DNA from 3 places in the Sphingobium sp. TomTYG75 genome. Region 3 is predicted to be linked to each of the others. Evidence: riboswitches for the same ligand, from Rfam matches in the RefSeq annotation. Region 3 holds a riboswitch; each other region holds the start of a gene.
What was found. Region 3 has a riboswitch for cobalamin ahead of ACYU81_RS16815 (DUF1636 domain-containing protein). Riboswitches for the same ligand answer to the same signal wherever they lie in the genome.

Region 1: it holds a riboswitch for cobalamin, as region 3 does, so the genes downstream of both, ACYU81_RS09570 (TonB-dependent receptor plug domain-containing protein) here and ACYU81_RS16815 (DUF1636 domain-containing protein) in region 3, are expected to answer to the same signal.
Region 2: it holds a riboswitch for cobalamin, as region 3 does, so the genes downstream of both, ACYU81_RS15075 (TonB-dependent receptor) here and ACYU81_RS16815 (DUF1636 domain-containing protein) in region 3, are expected to answer to the same signal.

What each region holds. Positions count from the first base shown of each region.
Region 1 covers NZ_BSRE01000001.1:1,898,085-1,907,639, reverse strand. The annotation lists gene ACYU81_RS09600 (YraN family protein) at 1-260, opposite strand, end outside; gene rsmI (16S rRNA (cytidine(1402)-2'-O)-methyltransferase) at 257-1,099, opposite strand; gene ACYU81_RS09590 (penicillin-binding protein activator) at 1,111-2,313, shown strand; gene ACYU81_RS09585 (ABC transporter ATP-binding protein) at 2,353-3,132, opposite strand; gene ACYU81_RS09580 (FecCD family ABC transporter permease) at 3,126-4,121, opposite strand; gene ACYU81_RS09575 (ABC transporter substrate-binding protein) at 4,205-5,041, shown strand; gene ACYU81_RS09570 (TonB-dependent receptor plug domain-containing protein) at 5,078-6,937, opposite strand; cobalamin riboswitch at 7,109-7,333, opposite strand; gene mobA (molybdenum cofactor guanylyltransferase) at 7,395-7,931, shown strand; gene cobA (uroporphyrinogen-III C-methyltransferase) at 8,016-8,798, opposite strand; gene ACYU81_RS09555 (molybdopterin-dependent oxidoreductase) at 8,785-9,555, opposite strand, start outside.
Region 2 covers NZ_BSRE01000002.1:293,938-303,492, reverse strand. The annotation lists gene ACYU81_RS15100 (hypothetical protein) at 1-822, opposite strand, end outside; gene ACYU81_RS15095 (TonB-dependent receptor) at 849-3,317, opposite strand; gene ACYU81_RS15090 (helix-turn-helix domain-containing protein) at 3,612-4,361, opposite strand; gene ACYU81_RS15085 (MaoC family dehydratase) at 4,679-5,131, shown strand; gene ACYU81_RS15080 (hypothetical protein) at 5,170-5,412, opposite strand; gene ACYU81_RS15075 (TonB-dependent receptor) at 5,643-7,661, opposite strand; cobalamin riboswitch at 7,842-8,088, opposite strand; gene ACYU81_RS15070 (hypothetical protein) at 8,426-8,605, opposite strand; gene ACYU81_RS15065 (LysR family transcriptional regulator) at 8,790-9,555, opposite strand, start outside.
Region 3 covers NZ_BSRE01000002.1:684,991-694,545, reverse strand. The annotation lists gene ACYU81_RS16855 (NAD(P)(+) transhydrogenase (Re/Si-specific) subunit beta) at 141-1,535, opposite strand; gene ACYU81_RS16850 (NAD(P) transhydrogenase subunit alpha part 2) at 1,539-1,829, opposite strand; gene cobU (bifunctional adenosylcobinamide kinase/adenosylcobinamide-phosphate guanylyltransferase) at 2,112-2,642, opposite strand; gene cbiB (adenosylcobinamide-phosphate synthase CbiB) at 2,639-3,604, opposite strand; gene ACYU81_RS16835 (threonine-phosphate decarboxylase) at 3,564-4,541, opposite strand; gene ACYU81_RS16830 (adenosylcobinamide-GDP ribazoletransferase) at 4,538-5,248, opposite strand; gene ACYU81_RS16825 (histidine phosphatase family protein) at 5,245-5,811, opposite strand; gene cobT (nicotinate-nucleotide--dimethylbenzimidazole phosphoribosyltransferase) at 5,808-6,824, opposite strand; gene ACYU81_RS16815 (DUF1636 domain-containing protein) at 6,821-7,228, opposite strand; cobalamin riboswitch at 7,389-7,577, opposite strand; gene fdhD (formate dehydrogenase accessory sulfurtransferase FdhD) at 7,625-8,407, opposite strand; cobalamin riboswitch at 8,499-8,744, shown strand; gene ACYU81_RS16805 (HoxN/HupN/NixA family nickel/cobalt transporter) at 8,917-9,555, shown strand, end outside.

The sequences.
Region 1 (9,555 bases), on a different contig from region 3:
AGGTCATAGAAGAGCATTTCGGCGGCGGACGCGACGCGCGAGAGGCGGCGTTCGTCTATCGCGAGGTCGAGATCTGCGGCGGTGGCGCGGGCCTTTACCTCGACAAAAGCGAGCATCGCGCCGCGTCTTGCAACAAGGTCTACCTCGCCGGCGGGTGTGCGCAGGCGGCGGCCGACGATCTGCCAGCCCTTGAGCCGTAGCCACCATGCGGCGATGCGTTCCGCTTGGCGACCGCGTTTTTCGGCCTGTTGGCGTCTCACCCTTTGAGTTCCAGCGCGCGATCGTAAAGCGCGCGGCGGTCCAGGCCGAGTTTCTTGGCGACCTCTCCGGCGGCTTTGGAGACGGGGAGTCGTTCCATCGCTTCGAGGAGGGCGGCGTCGGCGTCTTCGGCGCTGGCGGGGGGGGCTTCGCCGGGTGGGCCGACGATGACGACGATCTCTCCCTTGGGCGGGGCGTCGGCGTAGCGGGCGGAAAGTTCCGTGAGGGTGCCGGTGCGGGTTTCCTCGAATGTTTTGCTGATTTCGCGGGACACGGCGGCTTCGCGGTTCCCCAGCCCCTCGGCCATCGCGGCGAGGCTTTCCGACAGGCGCGGGCCGCTTTCGTAGAAGATGAGCGTGGCGCGCAGGGTGGCGACTTCGGCCAAGGCGTCGGCGCGGGCCTTTTGTTTGGCGGGGAGGAAGCCCATGAAGAGGAAGCGGTCGGTGGGAAGGCCGGACAGGGTTAGCGCGGCGATGGCGGCGCTGGGGCCGGGCAGCGTAGTGATGTTGCGCCCGGCGGCTCGCGCGTCGCGGACGAGCTTGTAACCCGGATCGGAAATGAGCGGCGTTCCGGCATCGGACAGGAGCGCGACCGATTCGCTCGCCATCCGCTCGATCAGGCGGGCGCGGACGCCTTCGGCGCTGTGGTCGTGATAGGGGATCATCGGGCGATCCGATCCCGCGTGACGCAGCAAACGTGCGCTCACCCGTGTATCTTCCACGGCGATTACATCGGCAAGGCGCAGGACTTCCGCCCCGCGCGGGCTAAGGTCTCCGAGGTTGCCGATCGGCCCCGCAACGATGTAAAGCCCGGGCTCCAGCCCAGAAGTTGTATCTTCCATAAGGACGCCAGATGACAGAGACGGATGCCCTCCGGCAAGCGGACATGTTCGCGGCAATGAAGCGCGGTGCGCGTATCCTGTTCGCCGCCAGCGCTTTGGCTCTCGCCGCCTGTCAGTCGATCGTGCCGCGTGGGCCGGGTCCGGTGCGGCCGACGGAGCCTGTTCCGAGTGGCCCTGATGTGACGCAGGGCCTGCCGACCGACGCGCTGCGCAATCGCGTCGCGCTGCTGGTGCCGATGAGCGGGCCGAATGCGGGCGTCGGACAATCCATCGCCAACGCTACGACGCTGGCGCTGCTGGATACCAAGGCCGACAAGGTGCGCATCACCACCTATGACACCAGCATGGGCGCGGCGGCGGCGGCGAACAAGGCGCTGGCGGAGGGCAATCGCCTGATCCTGGGGCCGCTGCTGGCCGAAGATGCGCGGGTCGTGGGGCCGATCGCCGCAAAGGCGAATGTCCCGGTGATCAGCTTTTCCAACGATGTGAGCGTTGCCGGAAACGGCGTCTACATCATGGGCTATAACCCCAACCAGTCGATCGAGCGCGTGGTCGAATTTGCCAAGGGCAAGGGGCTGTCGAAGTTCGCCGCGCTGGTGCCCAAGGGCATGTATGGCGAGCGGTCGGGCACGTCGCTGCTGCGCGCGGTCGAGGGGGTGGGCGGGACGGTCGTGTCGATGCAGACGTTCGACCGGACGCCTGCATCGATGACGGCGGCGGTCAAGAAATTGCAGGCGTCGTCCAGCTATGACGCGCTGCTGATCGCGGATAGCGGGCGGGTGGCGTTGCAACTGGCGCCGATCGTGCGGAAGAATGGCGGCGCGACGGCGCGGCTTCTGGGCACGGAATTGTGGACTACGGATCGCGGGCTGGCGGCCGCTCCGGCTTTGCGGGGCGCGTGGTTCGCCAGTGTGTCGGACGGGCTTTATGGGCAATTGGCGGGCAAATATCGCGCGCGTTATGGCAGTGCGCCGTTTCGGCTATCCGCGCTCGGCTATGACGCGGTGCTGCTGACCGTGCGGATTGCGCGGGATTGGAAGCCTGGGACCGTGTTCCCGGCGGCAAGGCTGCGCGATTCGGGGGGCTTTTCGGGTATTGATGGCGCGTTCCGGTTCGGGCGTGGCGGGGTTGCCGAGCGGGCGCTGGAAGTGTCGGAGGTTGGTGCCGGGACTTACACGGTGGTGGCGGCTGCGCCCAAGGCATTTGGGGAATAACTCACCTCACCCCGTTGGGGCGAACGGATGTGGTGGTGATCAGCTTTTGATCCGTCCGGTCGGCAGGATCAGCGGCCATTCGCCATCAGCCTCGATGCAAGCCGAGATGCCGTAAACCTCGGCAAGGCTTTGTTCGGTGAGCACCTCCATGGGCTTGCCGTCAGCGACGAGGCGGCCCTTGTCCATCAGCAGCAATCGGTCGCAATAGCGCGCCGCCATGCCGAGGTCGTGCAACACCGTGACGACCAGCGAGCCGGTGCGGGCTTCGGCCTTGAGCAGGTCCATGACATCCAGTTGATGACCGGGGTCGAGCGCGGCGAGGGGTTCGTCGGCGATCAGGGCTGGCGCACCTACTGCCAGCGCGCGGGCGAGGAGGACGCGGGCGCGTTCGCCGCCTGATAGTTCGGTCGCGATCCGGCCCTTCAGGTGGAGGACATCGGCGCGGGCGAGCGCGGCGTCGACCAATGCTTCGTCTTGCGGCGAGAGGCGGGACAGTGGGCCGAGATGGGGCATGCGGCCGAGCGCTACCAGCCGTTCGACCAGCAATGGCCAGTGCAGCGTCTGGCCTTGTGGTAGATAGGCGACTCGGCGCGCTATGTCCTTTCGGCTGAGGCTGGCGATCGGAAGGCCGTCTATCGACACGGTTCCGTTTTCCGCGCGGACGAGGCCGAGCAAGGCGCGGATCAGCGTGGATTTGCCAGCGCCATTGGGACCGATGATGCCGACCAGTTGCCCCGGCTTCAGCACTGTGGTGACGCCGGTTACGGTGGCATGGCGGCCTAGGCGGACGGACAGGTTTTCGGCGCGGATGGTTACCATAGCCGCCGCTCCCGCATCAGGTGGACGAGGAAGACCGGAACGCCGAGCAATGCGGTCAGGACGCCGAGCTTCAATTCGCTGCTGGTGGGGATCAGCCGGACACCGATGTCGGCCAGCGTGAGCAACGCCGCGCCGCCGAGCAGCGAGGGGAGCAGGATGGCCGAAGGGGAGCGATCCGTGAGGGGGCGGACCAGATGGGGGACGATGAGGCCGACGAAGCCGATTGCGCCCGACACGGCGACCGCTCCGCCGACGCCGATCGCGACGCCCAGCATCATGCGCAGCCGCGCCCTGGAGAGGTCAACGCCCAGTGCTTGGGCGCCCTCCTCCCCCAAGGTCAGTGCATCGAGGCTGCGGCCGTCGGCGATCAGCAGCGCGGTGCCGATGAGGACGCAGGGCAGCGCGATCCAGACATGGGCGTAGCTGCGATTTTCGAGGCTGCCCATCAGCCAGCTCATAATCTCCATCGCCGCGAAGGGATTGGGCGAGAGGTTCAGCGACAGGCTGATGCCCGCCCCCGCGAGGGTTGCGACCGCTATGCCTGCGAGGATCAGGGTCAGGGGGCTCTCGGACGGACCAGCGAGCAGGAACAGCGCGGCGATGGCGATGAGGCTACTGGTGATGGCGAGGGCGGGGAGGATGAGCGGGTGAAGCTGCGCGAGGCCGAAATATAGGGCGCAGACAGCGCCGAGAGCCGCCGCGTTGGAGGCGCCGAGGACGGAGGGTTCAGCGAGCGGGTTGCGGAGATAGCCCTGAAGCGCGGCTCCGGCGAGGCCAAGCATCGCGCCGACGATCAGGCCGAGCAGCATGCGCGGCAGGCGCAGGTCGATGAGGATAGCGCGGGCGACTTCGTCACCGCCGCCGGTGAGGACGGCCAGGATGCGGGCGGGAGAGAGTGGGACCGCGCCCAGTGTAAGGGAGCCGAGTGCTGCCAAAAGGGTGAGCGCGAGAAGGATGGGGAGCAGCAGGGGATGGCGGCGGGCCTTCATGGCTTGCGCGCTCCAAGGCTGCTGATAGGGGTTGTAGTGCTGCGGCGAAAGCGGGAGCACGGCGCTTTGCGGAGGCTGGATTGGTGCGCAGAAGGATGTTGGCGATATGTTGTTTGGTCAGCCTGACCGGCGCTGCGCCCGCGCCGCCCAAGCGTATCGTGTCGCTCAACACCTGTTCCGACCAATATGTGCTGGCGCTCGCCGATCCGGGGCAGATCGCGGCCTTGAGCCCCTATGGCCATGATCCGGAACTGTCGGCGGCGATCGGGCAGGCGCGGCGTTTCCCCGTGCTGAAGCGTCCGGCCGAAGAGGTATTGGCGTTGCGCCCCGACCTGGTGATCGGCTTTCCCGATGGCGCTGGCGGCGTTGTGGGCGCGCCGGATGGGCGATGGCGCAAGCTGGGGCTGGCGAGCGCGGACAGTTTCGCGGCGATCAGGGGACAGATCCGGCAGGTGGCGGCCATTGTCGGCCATCCCGCGCGGGGCGAGGCGATAATCGCGGGCATGGAGCGCGACCTTGCCGCCATGCCCCGATCCCGGCGCGGCGGCGTCGCCGCCTATTATCAGCGGCGCGGCTATATGACCGGGACCGGCACTTTGGTCGATGAGTTGATCCGGCGCGCGGGCCTCACCAATCTGGCGGCGAAACTTGGTAAGCCAGCGCTGGCGCAGGTGCCGTTGGAGGAGATGATTGCGGCCAGGCCCGACTATCTGATCGTGGAAGAAGGCAGCGAAAAGGTCGTCGATCAGGGGACGGAGATGCTGCACCACCCGGTGCTGCGATCCATCCCCCGCATCCACGTACCGCAAGCGTGGACCGTGTGCGGCGGCCCCGCCTATGTGCAGGCCGCGCGCAGCATCGTCGCGCAGGCGGACGCCGCAAAAGGCAGGGTGCAGCCAAAGGCCGCGCCCCTGCGATGAAGGGGGGCAGTCGCCCACCCCCTTCACCTTCTACCGTCAGAAGCGGACACGCACGCCGCCATAGGCCGACCGGCCGTAGGTGCCATAACCATAGGCGGTGGCGTATTCCTGATCGAACAGATTGTCGATGCGACCATAGATTTCGAGCCTTTCCGTGATCGGGAAGGACGCGCGGATATCCGTTAGCGCATAGCCGTCAATCTGCACCCGGTTGCGGGTCACGGGGTCGAGATCGACGCTGTCGCTGACCATCGTCACGGTCGCCCCGGTCGACAGGCCGAAGGACCAGGCATAATCGACCGATGCGCTGACGGCGTTAGCGGCGCGGCGCAGCAGGCGCTCGCCAAAGGCCGCGCTGCCCGGCGAACGATCACGCGCATCGACATAGCTATAGGCGGCGGTGAAGGTCAGTGCATCGACCGGACGCAGCGTCAGCGTCGTTTCCACGCCCTTGGCGCGGGTGCGATCCAGATTGCCATAGGTGAATGTCGTATTGTCGTAATTCAGCTGGTCCCGCGTGTCGCGCCAGAATCCGGTGACGGACAGCACCGCCCGGTCGCTCCCCAGATTCTGGTCGAAGCCGATGTCGTAGCTCTTCGAACGCTCGGGCTTCAGGTCCGGATTGCCGCTGAATGTATCGTAAAGCTGATAGAGCGACGGCGCCTTGAAGCCCTCTCCGTAGCTCAGGCGGAAATTGGTAGCGCCACCATTGGGCGTGTAGTTGGCGTTCGCGCCGAACGTCGTCGCGCCGCCGAACTGGCTGTGATCGTCATGACGCACCCCTGCTGTCATGGACAGGCCCGCTACCGGCTTTACCACGGCCAGCGCATAGATGCTGTCGATGTTGGCGCGGTGGCTTTCCTGCGAACCGAAGCCGAAAAACTCATAATCGGGCCGCTCATGTTCATAGCCGAGCAGCAGCTTCACGTCATCGATGGGCTGATAGACGCCTTCATATTCGAAGCGCAGGTTCGTCCCGGAATAGCCGAAGTCCGGGGCGTTGCCGCGCACGAAATAATAATCGCGATCCTGCTGATACCAGGTAACGGCCGCCCGGTTGGTCAGCTTGCCGTCGAACAGCGCCAAATTCACGCCCGCATAGCCGATATATTGATTGGACTTCGCGACGTCGGGGCTGTCGGCCGGCGTGCCAAAGAAGCTGTCATAGTCGAGATCGCCGTTGATATAATAGCCGCGCAGGTCGAGGCTCAGATCATCGGTGAAGGCGATCTTCAGCCGGGCATTGCCAGTGATATTTTCATAGCCATCCTTTTCCGCGCCACCGAAATCGGAAGAGACAGCGGAGATGCCATCGGTGCGGAAATAGGCGAGGCCCACGCCGCCCGACAATATGCCGCTGGTGCCCGATACATCCGCCTTCGCATTCAGCGTATCGGCATAGCCATAATCGACCGACGCCTTGCCGCCGAACCCTTCGCTTGGGATACCGGTCATGATGTTGACGACGCCGCCGATCGCCTGGCTGCCATAGGCAATGGAGTTGGAACCGCGCAGCACCTCGATCCGGCGGATATTGCCGACAAGCAAATTGCCGAAATCATATTGATCGCCGATGCCGCTCGGGTCGTTGACCTTCACGCCGTCGATCAGCACCAGCGTCTGCGTCGTTTCGGCGCCACGCACCGACACGCTGGTGACGTTGCCCAAGCTCCCGGTACGATTGAAGCGGACTCCCGGTGTGGTGACCAGCAAATCGACGACGCTGACATTCTGGCGGGTTTCAATCGTCTTTTCGTCGATCACGGTCACCGCCTGCCCGACTTCATCGGTAGGCTGTTCGATGCCGAGCGCGGTGACGATGATTTCGTCCGCGTCTGCGGCGAGCGCGGGGGTGGCGGCGAGGAGCGCCAGCAGTGAAATTCCGGTCCTGATCATATTTCTGTCTTCCCTGAGCGCCATGCGACATGAGCCCAGGGCCTGCCGCATAAGCGGCCGGTGTGCGGGAAGAAGAGACGCCAGCCCCGTCACGCGCACCGATGCGGCCCTGCGCCGCTTCGTCGCTCAGACGGAAAACACCGTGCCCGGACCTATCCCTGGACCCAAGGCAAGAGCGACCATGCGCCGGTAGGTTTCCTGGCTCGCGGGTCGTCGCGGTGATGCACGCCTTCCCGGACTTTTGGTCCAGTGGCTGGTCCCCCTCGCCTTCCCCTTTGAAGGCTTGCGGGTTTCCCTGTGCATCGCGCTCGCCGCTTACAGTTGCAGGGACAGCCGCGGAGTTGGACGGTGATCCCGTCCGCACCGCATTCCCTTTCCGGCGCGATCTTTCGTGAACAGTTGCCCGCTCACGCCGCGCGCCATAGGGGAAGTTGAGGGTTCTGCCAAGGAGTGGATAATGCGATTGCTGGGTGCGGTGCTGGCTGGGGGACGATCCACCCGGTTCGGAAGCGACAAGGCTCTCGCGCTGATGCCGGACGGGCGCACGCTGATCGACCATGCTGTGGCGGCGATCGCGCCGCATGTGGAGGCAGTGGTGGTCTGCGGGCGGAGCGTCGAGGGGCTGACGGGGCTAGCGGATCGGCCAGCGGCGGACATGGGGCCGCTGGGCGGGCTGAACGCGGCGCTGCATTATGCGCGCAGTCAAGGTTACGATGCGGTGCTGACGACGGGGTGCGACATGCCCGTTTATCCGGCGGCGCTGGTGGAGGCGCTTGTGGGTGACAGTGGGGCGGTGCTGAAAGGGCAGCAGCTTGCGGGCTTCTGGCCTGCGTCGCTCGCGGACGAACTGGACGCGCATCTGGCGGAAGAGAATAAACGCTCGATCTTCGGGTGGATCGAGCGGGTGGGCGCGCGACTGGTGGAGCGGCCGGAACTGGTGCTGCCGAATATCAACCGGCCGGAGGATCTGGCGCGCTGGCGCGAGCCAAGCTGAGCTTACCGAAGCCCCCTCCCTTCCTTCCAACTAAGTTCGGGGGCATTCGGCAAGCTCAGGGCAAAAGTTGCGCAGAGCCGATCTTCAAAGCTGAAGAGCGACGCTGGCTGCAACCCCTACAGGCATGGACGTTCCCGCCACCGCTTCGCCGATCAGCAGCAGGGTCGGGTCTTCATCGCTGATCGTGGCGACCAGAAAGGCAAGCGCGGAGAGCTTGCCGCGGATCAGGCGTTCGGTGGGGAGCGAGACGTTGACCGCCACCATCACCGGCGTTTCTGGATCGCGCCCGGCGGCGATCAGCTGGCGGCTGATCTCTCCGGCGGCGGCGCGGCCCATATAGATGCCGAGCGTGCCGCCGGGACGGGCCAGCGCTTCCCAGTCGAGCTTGAGCGGTTCACCGGCTTTGAGATGCGCGGTCACCAGCGTCAGGCCCCGCGCCTTGCCGCGCAGGGTGAGCGAGGCGCTGCCGCTTGCAGCGGCTGCGCTTGCCGTGGTGATGCCGGGGCAGATGCGGAAGCGGATGCCGTCGGCGGCGAGATGCTCCATCTCTTCGGACGAGCGGCCGAATACCGAGGGGTCGCCGCCTTTCAGGCGCACGACGCGCTTGCCTGCTTTGGCGGCGGCGAGGAGGAGGTCGTTGATGCTTTCCTGTGCCTTGCTGTGGCGGCCGGAGCGCTTGCCGACGCTGACCCGATCGACACCTTGCGGGATGAGGTCGAGGACGCCGGGGCCGACGAGGGCGTCGTAGAAGACGATCTCGGCTGCGGCGATCAGCTTTTCGGCCTTGCGGGTGAGGAGGTCCGGGTCGCCGGGGCCTGCGCCGACCAGCCAGACTTCACCCGGGGCGATTAGTTCATTCGGCTGCATGAAGGGCCTCCTGCGGAATTTGGGCGAGGATGTTGGCGAGCGCGGGACGGCAGGACCCGCAATTGGTGCCAGCGCCGATCGCCTTGCCGATGGCGGGGACATCGACCAGGCTCTGGTCGCGGATGGCGGCGACGATCTGGTTGAGGCCGATGTCGAAGCAGACGCAGATGGTCGGCCCCTTGTCAGGCTGGTTGCCGGGACCGCGCGCGGCGAGGACGGATGCGCCCACCTCTTCCGCCTCAAGCTGGCCGATGAGCCAATCGCGCGAAGGGAGCAGGCCGGTGCGGGTGACGAAGAGGACTGCGGCCAGCTTGCCTTCCCGGATGATCGCGACGCGGCGGGTGCCGCGCGTCATGTCGACGGCTTCGACGCGGTCGCCTTTGGGCAGGCAGGCTTCAAGCCGCACGGGGTCGCCATTGCCCGCGACTTCGTAGAGCGCGCCGCCCGGAACGGTGACCTTCGTGGCCCAGAGGCAGGGGACCTTGGCGGGCTGCTCGCCGCGCAGGATGAGGAAGCCCTTCCACTCCGTCGCGACCTTTTCGATGCTGGCGGGCGTCGATTTGAAGCCGGGCTGGCCGGAATGGGGATCGACGAGCGGCCGGGGCAGCAGGCCGGTGCGGCCGCCTGTGGAGACCTGATCCGTCCAGTGGATCGGGGTGAAGATTTCACCCACACGCTGGCCTTCGCTGAAAGCCACGCGGAAGATGCTGTTGCCCTGCGCGGTCTGGACGCGGGCGAGGTCGCCGTCGCAAATGCC
Region 2 (9,555 bases), 390 kb from region 3:
TGCCCATTCACCGGGCTTTGGCGGATTAGTGATGCCAAATTCCTCGCGAATATCTGTCACCTGCCAGTCGAGATAATCGCGATAAGGTATGAGGAAGAGGGGATGCTTCCAGTTACGCCCTTGTGCTGCGCCAATGTCTTCGGCGTCCAGCTCTATCTTCACGGATTCAGGATAGAAAAGCCCGCTCTTCATCATCGTCTTGGCGCGCAGATAGGAACTGACGCGGTTGAAGAAGGATGCGAGTTCGGGCGTGAAATATTTATAAAGCGCGCGCATGTTCGCTGCCAGCAGCGCTATTTCACCGGCATGATTGGTTTCAAAACCCGTGATCATATGTTCGATGTCATGGGTATGGGTCCGCTCCTTCATGTAGAAGTCGAAATCGGTCTCTATCTCCATCCCCTGGAAGAAATGGTCCATATTATAGCCGCTATTGACCACGAAATCGTAGATCACGGCACGTAGCGTGCCGGGTTCAGCACCGGCCAATTCCTCATTCTTGAACAGCGAGACTTTTTTGCCGTCCAGCCATGTCTTGAATTCAGGAAGCCGCGCCTTTTCTTCCTCGAACAGCTGGAAGATACGGGGCCAGTTTTCCAGTTCCATCAATATCTTCACGACATCGGGAATATAGGCCGTGTTAGGCAGTTCAGCGCCGTTCCGCCGCAGCATCTCCTGAGCGATCAGCGCGCGCAGTTGCGGGTGGTTGAGATAGGGCGAAGAACTGATCAAGACGGAGCTTTCGGTCGTGAAGCCCGGCCCCGATCCATTATAATATTCAAAATCCGCGCTGCTTACGCGCGCCGCAATCTCGTTTTCCATCATGTCTCTCCTCTTCATTCTGTCTTTTAGAAACTCACCCCAAGTTCGACACCATAGGTCCGCCCGCGTTCGTAGCTGGCTATCAGTTGCAGCACGGGCGATCCGAACGGATTATAATGTTCGTTGAACAGGTTTTGGCCGAACAGCGACAGAGACGCCTTTGTCCCGCCCAAGGGCATGTCCACCCAGCCGATCCTGCCATCAACCAGCCAATATGCCTTGGTGTAGGCATATCGGTTCAGGTCCGCGCTATTGCCCGCAAGGTCGAAGAAGGGCGTCGAGACCAGCGGCGCGCGGCTGCGATAACGACCGTCCACCCGTGCCGAGATATGGCCGCCCATGTTCATGTCAGGGCTGTCATATTGGACCGAGGCGCGGCCCTGCCATTTGGAGGCAAAGGTGGTGCGGGCAATGTCGGCAACTTCGACCCCGTTCAGGATGAAGCTCTTATAATCAAGGTCAGTATAGCTCAGATTGCCGCTCAATGTTAGCCCGCGTACCGGCACCAGATCCGCCTCAAGTTCAAAACCCTTGATGCTCGCCTTTCCTGCATTGTCAAAGAATTGGCGGCCATTGATGAAGTTCTGGGTCTGAAGGTCCTTATAATCGCTGTAGAACAAGGCGATATTGGTCCGCAGCCGGTTGCCCCAGCTTTGCGTCTTCAGGCCGAGCTCATAGGCTGTCAGCGTTTCGGGTTTATAGGGGATGCCGCTCAATATGCCGCCAGCCACATAGCCGGTGGACACTTTGCCATAAGCCGTCACCTGGTTGGTCGGCCGCCAGGTGATGATCGCCGCCCAGGTGGCCTTTTTGTAATCGACCTTGTAGTCGCCGACGCCCAACTGGCCGCCCTGCCCGCCGGATACTGCGAAGATCCGGTTTTCCCGCTTGTCGATCGTGTAGCGAATGCCGCCCGTCAAATCGATCGTATCGGTCAGATGATAGGTGAGCTGCCCATAGGCTGCGTAGCTGTCATTGATGGCGCGCGTCCGCGTCAGTCCGCTGCCGAATATGCTGTCGAGCGATGGGTTGAAGTCGGCCGCATCGATGACGCCGTCGCCATTGATGTCGGCGGCAACTGGTCCAACCGGTACGTTGGGAATGACGCCCACGGTGGATGTATCCACGACGACGCCGTTCGCCACGGGTTGGAAGATTCCCAATATGTCTGTCGCCGGGGTATTTTCATGAAAGTAGAACAGGCCCGCGGTCAGGTCGAAGGCTTCGGATGTGACCTGGACCTGAAATTCCTGGGTGAACTGCTTCTGACTGGTCGATCGCGACGTCAGCAGGGAAAAGAAGGAATCGTTGGGCTGAGGCGCATTGTTGGGGTCGAGCACGGCCGGAATATTTTGTGCCAGCAATGCCTGCAATTGGAGGGTCGTAAATCGCAGGCCTCCGGTAGCGCCAAGGTCATAGATGTTCGGGTCTTGCCGGAACTTGCGATAGGCAGTGATGCTCTTGAGCGTAATCTCATCGCTCACGGGATAGGTGAAGGTGAGGCTATGCCCTTGCGTCACTACATGTTCGGGACTGGTCGCATTGGCGACTGACGTCAGGCGATCAGTCGAAATATTGGTGATGCCGCCGAATAGCGGCTGGAAGGCGATAATCGGCGCCAACAACTGGCCTGATGCATCCGGGATGACGCCATAGCTCTGTATCGCCCGGCCGGTCGAACGCGCATCGGTATAGTCAAAGCGATAGTCGGCGGTCAGGTCGCCCAGATCCAGTCTTGCCGCGACGCCGACACCATCGACATTGCGTTCGCCTAGCCGGTCGGCGATGCGTTGCACGCCGAATGACGGGTCGCGCTGACGCAGATCTATGGTGCGGCCGCCCAGGAGGTTGCGATAATCACCCTCAATCTCGTCATGAAGGTAGGACAGCTTGACCGACAAGGGGCCGAAGGCGGGCAGGTCGACGGATACTTTCGTCCGGAACGCGTCGTAATTGCCATAGGATACCGTACCGCGAACGCCGAACTCGCCCGTTGGAGCAGCCGTCACAAGGCTGATCGCGCCGCTTGTCGCGTTGCGGCCGAACAGCGTTCCCTGCGGGCCGCGCAGCACTTCTACACGCTGGATGTCGGACAGGTCGAAGATCGAGCCGACCGTGCGGCCGATATAGACGCCGTCCAGATAGATGCCGACCTTTGGATCGACCGCATTGTTGGACGTGCCGGAAGCCACGCCGCGAATGATGATTGTGGGATTGGATTGCAGGCCCTGCGTATTGATCTGAAGGCTGGGCGCCAGGCCAGCGAGGTTGCGCACATTGGTGACGCGCAACTGGTCAAGCTGGTCCGCGCCGATGGCGGTCACGGCGACGGGCACCTTTTGCAGGCTTTCCTCGCGCCGCTGCGCCGTCACTATGATGTCGGCCAGCTGCCCCTGAACCGCAGCCTGCGTGGCCGGGTCGGCAGTCTGCGCCAGAGCCGCTGTCGTGGCGAACGATGATATGCCCGCTAACGCAACGGCAATAGATGAACGCATGGCAATCCCCTTCCTTTCGTCGGGCGATGCCATCCCTCGATACGGGCCGTGCTCCGTTTAGAAGCTCGGTCCACCATCCGGGACCGAACACGCGTGCGCGCATCCGAAAGCGGACGTTTGGCGGTGTTCCGCCATTATATTGTTCATGATGCAGCCTGATCTGCGGCGCATGGCCGCGAGCCCTTTCTGCATCCTCTCCTGACAGCTTCGGCCACCGATCAGCTCTTCGGCCGAGCTATCTTGTTTGCATGCAGCGTGTCTTGAAATGATCCCTTCGTCAAGGGTCATCCACAATCAGCGAGGTTTCAGCGGCGCCACCGGACATGCCACTGCAAGAACAGCGTGCCATTCCCCCGGCAGGGCCGAGGTGCGACGATCCGCCTGCGCGATTTCCCGCAGCTCAGCTCTGAAACGCTCGATCCTTTCCGCGACACGCGCGACGCCCACGGGCGACAGCTTGACCGTTTCCACGCCGAAGATCGTATCTGGGTCGCCATAGTTCAGATTGAAGAACAGATGCTTCATATGCTGTTCGAAATGCCTGCGCATGGGCTCGCGTTGCCACACATGGGCCGGGTCCAGCCGCGCACGTAGACGTCCTCCCGGCAGGCGATCGATCAGCGCCAACCTTTCCAGCCGTTCGACATGTTGCGCGATATGTTCGGGCGGTATGCCAAAGCCTTCCTCGGCTTCGGACACCGGCCAACCCGTGACGATGATGAAGAAAATGGTGGATAGTTCGGGGCTTGTGGTCAGCGCCTTTTCCTGCGCCAGCGTCAGCTTGTCGGATGACCGATCGCGCACGGCGGCCTCTTCGGCGATTTCGGTGAGCGTGGTGTCGGCGAGTGCGCACAGTTGCGACAAGGTGCGCAGGCCCAGCCCACGGCCATGCAGCCATCGTTTGACGGTGGCGGTGCCCACGCCAAGCTTTTTCGAGACGTCGGCCTGGGTCAGGCCCGCTGCTCGTAGCCGCCGTCGGAGCGCCGCCAGCAGCAGCTCATGTTCCATTCCGAAAGGGTCGTTGGACGGATGAGAGGGGCTCATCAGATGATCCCTTCCCACGCTGCAAGGATGATGTGGGCCGACCACGGCGCTAGATCATATTCCGCGATGTTTGATCGTGGATGGTTCCGCGATCGATATCCATCCCTCGACTCTTCGGCTGCACGGCTTTCGTGCAGCCGAAGCTTCTTGTCTTCTCCAGTCATGGCCTCTCCAGCTTATTCTTTTGGGAAGGGTAAGTAACTCGACGCCGCTGACAAGGTCCAACTGATCCTCATCACCACTGGAGTATTTTCCTATCGCATTCGCGCATGCTTGTGCATAGTTTTGCTCTTGGAGCAGCATGGGGGGTGAATGGAATGAGCCAGTTTCTCGATTATCTTCAGGCGCGGGCGGACGAGGAAGACGTGTCGGACTGGTTCCTGGTCAGTCAGGAGATGATTGACCAGTTCGCCGAAGCGACCAAGGATCATCAATATATCCATGTCGATCCGGAGCGCGCGAAGCAGTCACCCTTCGGCGGGACGATCGCTCATGGTTTCCTGACGCTTTCACTCCTGCCGCATCTGTGCGCCGACGCGCGAGGCGACATCGTTCCCGACGGCGCCACGGAGATCAATTATGGCAGCAACAAGCTGCGTTTCCTGGCGCCCGTTCGATCCGGCAAACGTGTGCGCGGAAAGTTCAAGCCGCTGGAGATCGTCGAAAAGCGGCCGGGGCAGATTCAGCTGACCACCGAGGCGACGGTCGAGATAGAAGGCGAGAGCAAGCCCGCCCTCATCTGCGAATGGATCACCCAGTTCCAGCTTTGAAACGGCAATCGTCGGCGTAGGTGGATTGGGCTATCCATTCAGGCGGCGGTGTTGGTCGCGTGCAGGCCGAAGGCCATGCGCGCGGCGTTGATGGTGTATTCATACTCCTCGCTGCCGGGTACGAGGTCGTGCCAGTTCTTGTGCGTGATCGCGGCGAAACTGTCCTGCCATATCTTGCAGGCGATCAGTTGTATTTCTGTTTCCTTGGGGGCGCGCTGTGCTTCCAGGCAGTCACGCAATATCGCGTGAAAAACGGCGCCCCTTAATGGTGCGTGTTTCATTGGCATCCTCTCCAGGCTACTGATTCTTTGTCCAGATTGCCGAGGGGAAAATTGCATAGAGGCGAAAAGACGTCAACTACGTCTCAAAATTTCCACGGGTATTTAACATGTATTCTATTGTAGTTTGACCGTTGCCCTATCCACTTTTACTTTATGAACATCGCCGTTCATTATGTAAGCCATTGATTGGGAAGGCCGCAGGCTCTTTCTAGACGCGGCCTTCCCCAGCATCAGAAGCTGAACTTGACGCCGCCTCTCACCGTTCGCGGTTCGACCACGCGGCTTAGCCTCCCTTCGACAGGCTCCGCATCTGCGGCGGGAAGGTAGGACTCGTAATAATAAGCGATGTCCTTGTCCCCGCTGCCAAGGATGTTGAGCAGTTCGGCATAGACTTGCACCCGCTTCCCCTTCCAGGCGGCGCGCGCGTTGACGACCGTGCTACCGGAATCGCGCACGCTATTGTCATCGATCAGCGGCGAGGGGCCAAGGTGACGGACGCGGATGCTGGCTTCCCATGGATCGAGCACGATGGCAGCCCCGGCGGACGCGGCGTTTTTGAAGGCGTTGGGAATATGGTCGCCATTGGTATAGCGGCTGTGGCTGGCGGTGTAATTGCCGTCGAAGGCGAGCCAGGGGAGCGGGCGCCAGAAAGCGACAAGCTCATAGCCGTGGCGGCGGCTGGCTCCGCTGGGTTCGACCGCGTTGGAGTCGCCGACGAAGCGCAACTCGCTCCCGACATTGAGCCACCAATAGGTCGCGGTGAAGGTGAAGCCGGGTAGTTGCAGGCGGCCGCCCAATTCCTTGCCCGTGCCGCGCACGAGCATCGGGACAGGCGTGTCGACATTGACCGCGCCGCGCGCATCGTTGGAATGAAAGCCCCGGCCCCAATTGGCATAAAGTTCGACATGCGGCGTGATTGCCCAGGCCGCCGACGCCTTGGGAGAGACGAGCGTGTCCGATCCGCTGCCTTCGCCTAGCGCGGCGGCGACGGCGTCGCGGGCGCGGACGTCATAATGATAATAGTCGCCGCGCAGGCCGCCAGTGATGCGCAAGCCCGGCAGCGGCGTGACGGTGGCTTCGCCATAAAGGGCGGCTGACCCCTGCTTTACGCGATAGCGGCCGAGCGAGGAGAGGAAAGCGCGGTTCGACGTGCGATTGACGCCGACATTGCCGATCGCGTCATAGCGATTTTCCGTGCCGAGCTTCAGTTGCAGTGCCGGGGCGATGTCCCAACGCTTTTCGCCGGTGAAGCCCAGTACCCAGCGTCGATCGAACTGCTCGATCTGCGCGCTGGTGCCGTCGGGATCGGTGTAGGTGGGGTTGGAGAACATCGTCCAGTCATAGAATTGCGCATAGAGATTGGTGCGCCATGTCGGCTGGATGGTAGCGATGTTGCCGATGATGCGCGTCGTTTCCCCGCGCGCGGAAGGATCGGGCGAACAGAAGACATCGGGGCAGAGCGGCGTGCCGATGATCCGTTCGGGTATCTGCTCGGTCGGGCGCCATGTCGCGCGATAGGCGTGGAGCGTGGCGTCGATCTTACCGGCCCCGGCGGGGAGCGTATATTTGGCGAAGCCTGCATAGTGGCGCAGATGTTCGGCCTCCTGCCACGGGCCGTCATAAGCCTTGGCCTGGGCGACGAGGGTGAGATTGCCTGCGCCCGCCTTTACCGTGCCGCCTGCCGCCAACCTGCGCCAACCGAAGGAGCCGCCCTCCGCCGCGATCCATGGGCGGTCATAGCCGTCGATCGTGGTCATATTGGCCGCGCCCGCGAGTGCGAAGTCGCCACCATCGGCGCGATAGGGGCCTTTTCGAAAATCCTCCCTCGCGATGATTTCGGGGATGAGGCCGTTCAGGTCGAGATAGCCCTGGCCGTGACCGTGTGTGCGGAAGTTCATCTGAACCCCGTCAATATAGGTGGTGAAGTCGGACCCATGATCGAGATTGAAGCCGCGCAGGAAATACTGATTGGCCTTGCCGCTGCCCGAATGTTGGGCCGCGACCATGCCCGGCACGGCTTCGAGCAGTTCGGCGACGCGCAGCAGCGGGCGGACGAGAAGGTCCGCGCCGCCGACGCTGCCCTCGCTTGCCGCATGAGCGGTGCCGATCTTGTCCTCTCCCCGGCCGAAGACGACGATGGTGTTCGCATCCTCGCCCGCGTCATTCGCATCGGCAGCGAAGGCGGGGAATGGGAGGAGCGTGGCGGTCAGCGCGCAGGCAGCGCGGTGGAGTTGATTGGGTAGTTTCACTTGATGCACTCCGGGCGTCTGGCGACACTCGGCGAGAGACCTGCCGCCAGACGGCGACCGGCGCGCGCCGACGGCCGGACGCCCCCAAGGCGACCGCCAGCGTCACCGAAGCGGCCTCTCGCCGCTCGTTCGTCGCTCAGACGGAAACTACCGTGCCGCGGCCATCCCCTGGACCAAGGCAAGAGCGACCAGACGCTGGCAGGTCTCCTGGCTCGCGGGTCATCGCTTGATGCACGGCCTTCCCGGGCCTCGCAGGATTTAGCGTCCGGCCCAGTGACTTGCCCCATCCCGCCTATGAGGTGGGGCGATGTGCATCGCGCTCGCCGCTTACAGTTGCAGGGACAGCCTTGGCTTGGGGAGGCGGGTGCCTCCTTTACCATGTTCCCTTTTAAGCCTCTTTCGAGGCACCGGCGCGATCATGCCCGGGGGTTGCCCGGGTGACGGGAGCGATAGCGGAGCTGTGGGGGTAGGGCAAGGGGGGGTGGTTGGGTGAGGTAACTTACCCCCTCTCCCCTTCAGGGGAGAGGGTTGGGGAGAGGGGAGCGGCGGTCGTGCTTTGCGTTCCCCTCTCCCGCCTTCGCTATGCTCGGCACCCTCTCCCCTGAAGGGGAGAGGGAATGGGCGTGTCCCTCATTTTTCCGTTTGTCATCCCAGCGGAAGCTGGGATCCCCTTGCTAGGAGGCGCGTGGTCGCCTGAGATGCCAGCTTTCGCTGGCATGACGGTACGTGGTGGGACGCTGGCGTAGCCGCTTGGCGTTGATGGATCAGTTCAGCGTCGCGCCGCGCTCGCGCTGGAGGCGTAGGGCCATGGCTTGGTAGCGGACGGCGCGTTCATTGTGGAGGGCGATGGTGGCCTGGTCTGCGCCGCGAAGGCGGGCTTCCCTGGCTTGCCGCGCTTCCTGGGCGGCGCAGGCGGAAAAATGTGATGCGTCATTGGGGCGCATGGCCCTTATCCTCTCTCAATTTCTTATGGCTCGAACGATAACATCGGCCTGTTTCCCGCTGCCATTACGCAGGTTAACGCCGGAAAGCTTCTGTTTTTTGACAGTCGGCTTGCAAATGATTTCAGGAGGGGATTTCTGCGCTTCTCAAGCAGTTGAGCGGATGGCGCTAAGGGGCTTCATGCTATCAACCGCCCCGGTTCCACGATGCATCGCGGAAGATGTCGCGCAGGAAGCCAATGAAGGCGTCTACGGCGGCGGGACGGCCTGCGGCGCGGGGGTGGACGGCGTGAACGGCAAGGTCAGCGGGGCCTTCCCAGCTATCGAGGACGCGGAGGAGGCTGCCTTCCGCGATCAGGTCGCCCACGTCCCAGAGCGAGCGCAAGGCAATCCCGACGCCGGTGAGGGCGAGTTCGCGCACGATTTCGCTGCTGTTGGTGCGGACATGGCTTTGGCCATCGATCAGCTTGCGCGCACGGCCATTCACCAGCCGCCATGGCAATTGTCCATCGGCCGCGAGCAGGCGGTGGCGGGGGAGGTCGGCGATCTTGTCCGGAATGCCATGCACGGCGAGATAGGCGGGGCTGGCGCAGAGGATGCGGCGGTTGGTGGCGAGATGATGTCCCTCCAGATGGGGAGGAATGTCGCTGGTGATGCGGATTGCCACGTCGATGCGCTCGGCAAGCAGGTCTTCATAGGCGTCGGACAGGTTGAGTTCGAGATCAACGCGCGGATGCAGATCCAGAAAGCGGCCGACATGGGGCGCCACATGCAGGCGGCCGAAGGAGGTGGGCGCCGAAATGCGCAGCGGCCCGGACGCGCTCCGGTGCCGACTGGTGACGCGTTGCTCCGCCTGTTGGATGGCGTCGAGAATGGCGACAAGGTCGCGGTGCAGGCTGGCGCCTTCCTCCGTGAGGGCAAGGCGGCGGGTGGTGCGGTGGATGAGGCGGACG
Region 3 (9,555 bases):
TTACATGTTCATAGACGACGCATCGCTCGACTGAGCAGCCGCTAGCGCAATGCTTCTCCTACAAGCTGCGGGCGAACCCCTATGAAAAAAGCCCGCTGCTTGGGGACAGCGGGCTTTATCTTGTGCGGTTGAGTCGGGGTTCAGTGGAGGCCCGAGCCGCCCCCGCTCAGTTCCTTGGCGATGGAGCCGACCATATCCTTGGCGTCGCCGAACAGCATCTGGGTGTTGCTGTTATAGTAGATCGGATTGTCGATCCCGGCGAAGCCCGCGTTCATCGAGCGTTTGATCACGAACACCGACTTGGCCCTGTCCGCCTCGATGATCGGCATGCCCGCGATCGCGCTATTGGGATCGTCGCGCGCCGACGGGTTCACCGTGTCGTTCGCGCCGATGATCACCGCAACGTCCGCCTGCGGCAGTTCAGGGTTGATGTCGTCCAGGTCGACCAGCTGTTCATAGGGAACGTTGGCTTCGGCCAGCAGCACGTTCATGTGACCGGGCATGCGGCCCGCCACCGGGTGGATCGCGAACTTGACGTCCACGCCCTTCTTCGTGAGCGCCTGGTACAGTTCGCTGACCTTGTGCTGCGCCTGCGCGACCGCCATGCCATAGCCGGGGATGATGACCACGCTGCTGGCGTTTTCCAGCTGCATCGCGGCTTCCTCGGCCGAGGCGGAGCGCACCACCCGGTCATCCTTGCCGCCCGCAACGCCCGCGACCACCTTGCCAAAGCCGCCGAACATGACATTGGCAAAGCTGCGGTTCATCGCCTTGCACATCACCAGCGCCAGGATGAAGCCCGATGCGCCATCGAGCGCGCCCGCCACGATCAGCAGCTTGTTGCCCAGCGCAAAGCCCATGGCGGATGCTGCAAGACCCGCATAGCTGTTCAAGAGCGCGATCACGGTCGGCATGTCCGCGCCGCCGATCGGGATGACCAGCAATATGCCGAACAGCAGCGCCAGACCTGCGAACAGCGGGAACAGCCAGGTCTGCGTCGGATCAAGCGCCAGCGTCACGCCGATCGCCACCGTCCCCAGCGCCACCGCGCCATTGACGATGCGCTGACCGGGGAAGGACACCGGGCGGCTGCCCATCAGTTCCTGCAGCTTGGCAAAGGCGATGATCGAGGCCGTGCAGGTCAGGAAACCCAGCAGCATCTCGAACATCAGCGCCCACAGGATGAAGCCGCCCGCATATTCCGCATGGGCGTGCTTGTAATATTCAGCGGCACCGATCAGGCCGACCGCCAGCGCGCCGAAGGCGTGGGAGATGGCGGTTCGCTGCGGGATCGCCGTCATCGGCATCAGCAGCGCCATCGGGATGCCCGCCGCCGCGCCCGCGATCATTGCGATGATGATCAGGTTATAGTCCACCACCTCATGCTGGACGAGCGCGCCGATGATGGCGATGACCATGCCGATCTCGCCCGCGCGCACGCCGCGACGGGCGGTCGAGGGATGGCTCATCCACATCAGCGACAGGATGAACAGGGCAGACGCGACAATCGCCGCGAAAGGTACGAAGGCGTCCATCTGTTACTTCCCCCGCGGCTTGAACATCTTGAGCATGCGATCGGTGATCATGAAACCGCTGACCAGGTTCACGGTCGCGCAGAACACCGCGATGAAGCCCAGCGTCTTCGCCAGAGGCGTCGCGCCTGCCTCACCTGTAATCGTGATCGCCCCCACAATCACAACCGCCGCAATCGCATTGGTCAGCGACATCAACGGCGAGTGCAAAAGCGGCGATACCTTCTTGATCAGCTGAAAACCAAGAAAAGCCGCCAATATGAAGACGAACAGATAATCTGCATTGAAAGCGTTCACTGACTTATCCCCTGTCCAGAAACCGCGATCCTATCAAGAAACCCTGGCGATCTTCCAATTTCGCACGGGTTCGGAGCATATTGCCCCTGCCATGATCGCTGGCTCCTATAAAATCCCTCTAGGCATTATTGAGCGTGCCATATTGATCGACCAGATCACAGGCAAGCCGATCAGAGCCATTTATCACGCGGTCGATTCGCGCAACGAATTTATTCGGCCTCTACGGCAATCAGGGCTTCTGGCATCAGCGATTTTCAAAATGGATTGCGGCCGAGTCCCTATTTATCCGCCTTGCTTGAGTGTCAGGGGCAGGCCAGCAGCGACAAATACCACACTGTCGCAAGCGGCCGCCACATGCTGACTAAGCAGGCCCGCTTCGTCTCTGAAACGGCGGGCAAGTGCATTTTCCGGGACGATGGAGAGGCCGACCTCATTGGCGACCAGCACGATGGGAAGGGTGCAGCTGGTAATGGCAACGATCAGTTCTTCGCTCCACCGGGCGATGTCTTCGCCAGCCAGCAGCAGGTTGGACAGCCACAGGGTAAGGCAATCGACAAGGATCGGGCCGGATGGCGTGTGCGCGTGGGCATTCCGGATCGCGGCGGGCAGTTCGATTGGGGCTTCGATCGTTCGCCAGCGCGCGTTGCGGCGGGCGCGATGCGTGGCAATCCGTTCGTGCATTTCAGCGTCATACGCCTCAGCCGTGGCGATGTAGGTCATGACGCCGGGCAGGGCTTCGCACTGCGCTTCGGCATGGCGGCTCTTGCCCGAACGGGCGCCGCCTAGCACGAGCAGCTTCTGGAAAGCGGTCATCGCCCGATCCCTCCGATCAGCGCCGTCGCGAGCCAGAGCAGGGCACAGGCCCGGACGTAGAGCGCCAACGCGGCGTGGGCGTCGGCGGGCGTGGCTTCGCCCCCTTCCCCGCCGATCCATGGCTTGGCATGATATTGGCCTTCATAGGCGACCGGCCCGGCAAGCCGGATGTCTAGCGCCCCCGCCATCGCCGCTTCGGGCCAGCCCGCATTGGGCGATGCATGACGGCCATGGTCGCGCCAGAGGATGCGCCAGCCGCCCATGCCCGCGACGCAGATCAGGAAGCCGGACAGCCGCGCGGGAATCAGGTTCAGCAGGTCATCGAAGCGAGCGGCGGCCCAGCCGAAAGCCGCGAACGGCTCCTCCCGGTGGCCGATCAGGCTGTCGGCGGTGTTGACCGCCTTATAGGCCCAGATTCCGGGCAGGCCGCCGACGAGCAGCCAGAAGAGCGGCGCGACGACGCCATCGCAAAAGCTTTCAGCAAGGCTTTCTATGGCGGCGCGGGCGACGCCTGCCTCATCAAGGGTGGCGGTATCGCGTCCGACGATCTGGCTGACCGCGCGGCGGGCAGCGAAGAGATTGCCTGCTTCTAGAGCCTGAACGACGGGCAGGACATGGTCGTACAGACTGCGCTGCGCAAGCGCTGGCCAAGCGGCAAGCGCAAGCCCTGCCCAGGCCCAGGAGCCGAGCAAGTGGCGGATGATGAATTCTGCGGCCCAGCCCGCTGCGATGGTGGTCGTGAGGAGGAGTAGCAGCGTGACGATACCGCCGAAACGGCGGCGCGCTGTGCCGAAGTGGCGCTGGTTCAAACGGCGCGCGCAAGCGGTGATGATCCCGGCGAAGGCTCCGACCGGGTGGCCGATACGGGCGTGCAACCGGGCTGGCCAGCCTAGTGCCGCATCGATGATCAGCGCGGCCAGCTCAACCAAGCGCTTCGTCCAGCCGGGACATGGCGGCATCATCGGCGGGCAGACCGAAGCGGAGCCAGTTCGGCCGGTCCTCGAACGGACGGGTGAGAATGGCGTGGCGCGCAAGGCGGTCGAACAGGGCGGCGGCGTTCGGCGTGTCGATCAGGCGGAATAGCGGGCAATCGCCGCGCGGGATGAAGCCGTGGCGGATAAGTAGCGCGTTTAGGCTGGCGGCGCGGGTCGTCAGGTTCGCGATCGTCTCGTCAATCCAGCGCTGGTCGCGATAGGCGGCGCGGCCAAAGTCGATCGCGGCTGCGGATAAAGGCCAGTCTCCCAGCAGCCTGCGGCAGGCGGCGATGATGGGGGATGGGCCGAGGAGGAAGCCCAATCGCACACCCGCAAGGCCGAAGAATTTGCCGAAGGAACGGAAGATGAGCAGGCGGCGGTGATCCCCAACTTCGGCCGCCATGCTGGCACCGGGCAGGCAGTCGGCGAAGGCTTCATCGACGATCAGCCAGCCGCCTTCCCTTTCCTGTTGGGCCAGAAGCCGTTGCATCTGCGCCTGCGTATAGAGGCGGCCATCGGGATTGTTGGGATTGGCGAGCAGGAGCGCGGTGCCGGGTGGCGCGTCTTCGGGTTGCTGCAACGGGCGCGAGTTTGGGAAAGCCTGCGCATGGGTGCGGTAGCACGGCAGGATATGGCAGGCGGGCGTATCGATCAGGTGGCCAAGCAGGCGCAGGCCGGTTTCGGTGCCCGGCAGTGCGCAGATGTGATCGGGGGACACGCCGAAATATGTGGCGGCGGCCTGTTCGAGATCGGCAAGCGCTGCGGGATCGGGGAGGGATTGCCAGTCCGGGGTGATCGTGGCGGTGCCGGGCCAGCCGATCGGGTTTATGCCGGTGGAAAGATCGATCCAAGGCCGATCCTCGGCTGCATAATGCTGACGCGCCGCCGCCAGACGACCGCCATGCCAATGGAAGATGTCACTCATCGTGCCAGCACCAGCGCGGCTAGCAGGCCGCTTTCGATGAGTTCGATCCCCGCGCCATGGCCATCGCCCGAAATGCCGCCGATCCGGCTGCGCAGCCACCATGCCCAGAGGGGAACGAAAATAGCGGCGGACAGGAGGGCGGGAATGATCAGGCAGAGAGCCACGGCCAGCATCGTCCAGCCGAGCAAATGCAACTGACTGATGCTTTCGCGGAAGCGGCTGGCCAGGCCCTCATGGAGCGGCGGGAGCCAGAGGGTCCATGCCAGGGGGCCGATCCGCGCGACGAAGGGCACGGCGATGAGGGCGATCGGCGCGACATGCTCCGCGCAGAGGCGCAGCAGGACGAGCTTCGCCAGCAGTTGCAGGACGATGGTGACGACGCCGAAGCTCCCGATATGCGGGTCGGCAAGAACGGCGGACAGCTTTGCCGGGTCGCCATGGGCTGCCCCTACCCCGTCAGCGATGTCGCCAAGACCGTCGAGATGAAGCGCCCCGGTGATGGCGACCCAGGCGATCAGGCCGAGCAAGGCGGCCATCCAGGGATCGGCGAGGACGCCGATTGTCATGGCAGCGGCGACGGCGAGGCCGACGATGATGCCGGTCGCGGGAAACCAGCGGATCGCAGCGGCAAAGTCCTCCTCCTCCGCGCGCACTTGCGGGAGCGGCAGGCGGGTCATGAGTTGCAGGGCGAGGATGAGACGGATCATGTTACAAGCCCGGTGATCTGCGCGCTGGGATTGTCTCCCGGCCAGAGGCGCAGGCTGAGCAAGGCGCCATAGGGAAGGTCGATTGCCCAGGCCTGCTGGTACGTGAAGCCATACAGCGTAGTCAGCGCCCCCCGTATCGCACCGGCATGGGTGAGGACCAGCGAGGACCGGTCGATTTCGCCAAGTGCCGCCTTTACGCGCAGGCAAAGGCCGGACCAGCTTTCCCCTCCCGGCGGAGGATGGTCGTCTGGGGATGACCAGAAACGACCAATTTCCTCAGCAGGGAGAGTTGCGGGATCGGCGCCCTCCCACGTGCCGAAGTGCAGTTCCCGCCAGCGCGCGTCGACGTCGTGCGGCACTTGCCTGTTGGTCGCGATCAGGGCGGCGGGAGCGCGGGCGCGTGTCAGGTCGGAGCTGATCAGGCGGTCGAATACGAGCGCGCGGGATCGTTCGATGCATAGCTGCATGGCGGCCGGGTCGGGGGGCATATCCATGTGACCGAGCAGGAGGCCGGGCGTTTGTGGCGCTGCGTGGCGCATCAGGTGGAGCGTGAGCGGGCTCATAGCGCGTTAGCCACGGCGGCTTCGGCGAAGGTTGCCATCTGGTCGTGCGCGGCGAGGGCCGAGCGGATGAGTTGCGCCGCGACGGCTGCGCCGCTGCCTTCGCCGAGGCGCATGTCGAGGTGAAGCAAGGGGTTCAGGCCGAGCTTTTCGAGCAGCCGGGCATGGCCTGCTTCGGCGGAGCAGTGGGCGGCGAGGCAGTGGGCGGTGATGGCGGGATTGTCGTGCGCCAGAGGGGCGATGGCCGCGCCGCAGATAAAGCCGTCGAGCAGCACCGGCACGCGCATCATGCGCGCGGCGAGGATGGCGCCTGCCATCGCCGCGATCTCTCGCCCGCCGAGACGGCGGAGGGTTTCGAAGGCGTCGGTGCAATGGGGACCGTGCAGCGTATGCGCGATCTGGACGGCCTGCGTCTTGCGAGTGAGGGCGGCTGCGTCGATGCCGGTGCCCCTCCCCGTCCAGTCCTGCGCCTCGCCATCAAAGGATTCAAGGCACAGTGCGGCGGCAGAAGTGGTGTTGGCGATGCCCATTTCACCTGCGAAGAACAGGTCGCAATCTTGCACGACGGCGGCGGCGCCCGCGTTCAGGGCGTCGAGGCACTCCGCTTCCGTCATCGCGGAGGCTTCGCATATGTCGGCGGTGGGATTGTCGAGGGCGAGCGGGACAATGACCAGCTCGGCTCCGCAGGCGCCCGCAAGCGCGTTGATCGCCGCGCCACCTGCTTGGAAGTTCGCGACCATCTGCGCGGTGACGGAGGGCGGGAAGGCGCTGACACCGCGCGCGGCGACGCCATGATTGCCCGCGAAGACGGCGGCGCGGATGCGGTCGGTGCGTGGACGTTCGCGACCTTGCCAGCCTGCCATGAAGAGGGCGACCTCCTCCAGGCGGCCGAGCGATCCGGCGGGCTTCGTCAAAGATGCCTGCCGCGCCGCTGCCGCTTCGATCGCCGCCGCATCAGGCTGAGGGAGGTTGGCGAGCGCGGATTGGAAGCCACCGCGATCCTGAAAGCCGATCATGTGCAAACAAAGCCTTCGGGCGGGGTGCGGACGATGAAATGGCCCTTCACTCCCTGCGGCCATTCGGCGTAGCGCACGACGCCTTCTTCGCTGGCCGCGTGGCGCAGGGCATAGTCGAGGATGGCGCGGGCGGCGTCGGCATCCGGGTTGAAGTCGCCCAGCACGTAGCCGACCTTGCCGGGGCCACGCACATGGACGGTGCAATGACGCTGACAGGCGAAGAGGCAGGGCATGTCCTGCACGGCAACCGCATCATAAGCAGGCTCGGCCGCCTGAAGATCGCGCATGGCCTCAACCAACAGTGCGCCGCCGCGCCGCCCTGCCCCATCCTCCCGCTGATCGGCGGACAGGCGGCATGTCGAACAGACCACCACCGATGCCTTGTTTTCGACAGCGCACAGCATCAGCGGCGCGCTTCCATAACCATGTAAACATGAAAGACCGTCATCATGGCCCTCCTCGCAAAATCGAACCGCAAACGGCCCTGCCCGGCCGGATGGCGAGCAAGGCGGTGGCTGTCGTCCGCGAGGGGAACCCCGTTCGTCCGGCACACCCTGTCCGGTCGAAGAACGACTGCGGCAGGCAGGTCTCCTGGCTCACGGGTCGCTGCGCACCGGCCGCCTTCTCGGAGGAAAGTTCCTCCAATGGCTGCGTGGCCGGTCCACTCACCGCTTACAGTTGCAGGGGCAGCGCGGGCATTACACCCGACTTCCCTTTTGATCCCCGAGGGGAACCTGTCGCGGGGCTGCTGATAAAGAGGCGGCGGCGCGTCCGCAAGCGGTAGATGGAGCGGCGCTTCGTCAGTCGGGCAGGTCGCCCGCCGCGAGCACGGCATCGGGCCGGGCAAGCACGACGATCGGCAATCCCGCGCTGGCCGCGCGCTCGGCTGCCAGACGGGTCGGGGCGGAGATGGTGACGAGCAGCGGGCAATTGGCGAGCGCCGCCTTTTCCACCAGCTCAAAGGAACAGCGGGAGGACAGCAGCGCGAAGCCGCCATCCCAGGATAGCTGCCGATGCCGCATTGCCCCGATCAGCTTGTCGAAGGCATTGTGGCGGCCCACATCTTCATAGGCGAGGCGGATCGCGCCATCCGCTCCGGCCAGCGCAGCGACATGAACCGCGCCAGTTTGCCGATTGAGCGGCTGGTGCGCGGCAAGATCGCGCAAGGCGCCGAAGATCGCTTCCCAGCTCGCGTTTGATCGGGCTGTCACGGCAGGCAAGGGCCGCATCGCCTGTTCCAGATTTTCCACGCCGCACAGACCACAAGAGGAATCGGAGACGCGATGACGGACCCGGCCGAGCAGCCCCTCGACGCGGTCTTCCGGCAGCGTGGCCCGCGCGACAAGGCCCTGCTCCGTAGCATGGACATCGACGTCGATCGGCGCGTCGGATGGGATGACCAGCCGCTCGGCCAGCGCGAACCCCTGCACCAGTTCCGCAACGTCGGCGGGCGTCGCCATCAACACGGCATAGCCAACGCCGTTGAACTCGATCGCGACGGGCACTTCCTCCGCCAACTCGCGCGTCACGGGCGATGCTTCGCCATCGGGGGTGATGCGGGTGAAGGAGGAGGGCGAAGACATAGGGCCGGTCTAGGCGGGCAATGTACCTCCGGCAAGCAAATGGACGCGGCCATGCAACTGCCGCTTCCCTTTGGTGGCTAAGCCATCTATGCACGGCCACGATCGCGCCGGTGCCCGAAAGGGCTTTAAAGGGAATGCGGTGCGGGGTGCTAACGAGGCGCCCAAATCCGCGGCTGTCCCTGCAACTGTAAGCGGTGAGCGAGACGCATATCGACCTTCCGTCACTTGTCGGAGGGTCAGCCACTGGGCCGGACGCTAAATCATGCGAGGCCTGGGAAGGCCATGTGTCGAGCGATGACCCGCAAGCCAGGAGACCTGTCGGCGTCTGGTCGCTCTTGCTTTGGCCCAGGGGATGGCCGGGGCACGGTATTCCGTCTGAGCGACGCGTGCGGCGGGACCGCACCGGCTTCATGTGCCGGACGCTTCATCGCGTCCGTCCGGCGCGGAATGTCGGCCGCTTAGCGGAGGTCCCGTCCAGTCTCGCTGACGCTGACGGGAGCCATGCTTTTATGGCCATGCAATTTCCGGCGCTTCGTCGCCGTGCCACTTTCATGTTCGCGGGGCTGATCGCCGCCAACATCGCGTTATGGCTTTGCGCCTTGCTGATCTTTGCGGGCGACACGATGATGCTGGGCACCGCCCTGCTCGCCTGGAGCCTGGGCCTGCGCCACGCAGTCGATGCCGACCATATCGCCGCCATCGACAATGTGACCCGCAAGCTGATGCAGGAAGGTCAGCGGCCGCTGACCGTCGGCCTGTGGTTCGCGATCGGCCATAGCGGGATCGTGCTGATCGCCGCCGTCGGAATCGCTTTCGCCGCCAGCGCGCTTAGCCGTGTCGAGGCGGCGGGCGAGATCGGCGGGACGATCGCGACGATCATCTCCGCCACCTTCCTCTTTGCCATTGCCGCGATGAACCTCATCATCCTGCGGTCGGTTCTAAAGACCTTCAACCACGTCCGCAGTGGTGGCGCCTATGTCGATGAAGATATGGACATATTGCTGGGCAATCGGGGCATGTTGGCCCGGCTGTTTCGACCGCTGTTCCGACTGGTGACGCGCAGCTGGCACATGGCGCCGCTGGGCTTTCTGTTCGGGCTAGGATTTGACACAGCGACCGAAGTCGCGATCCTCGGCCTGTCGGCAGGG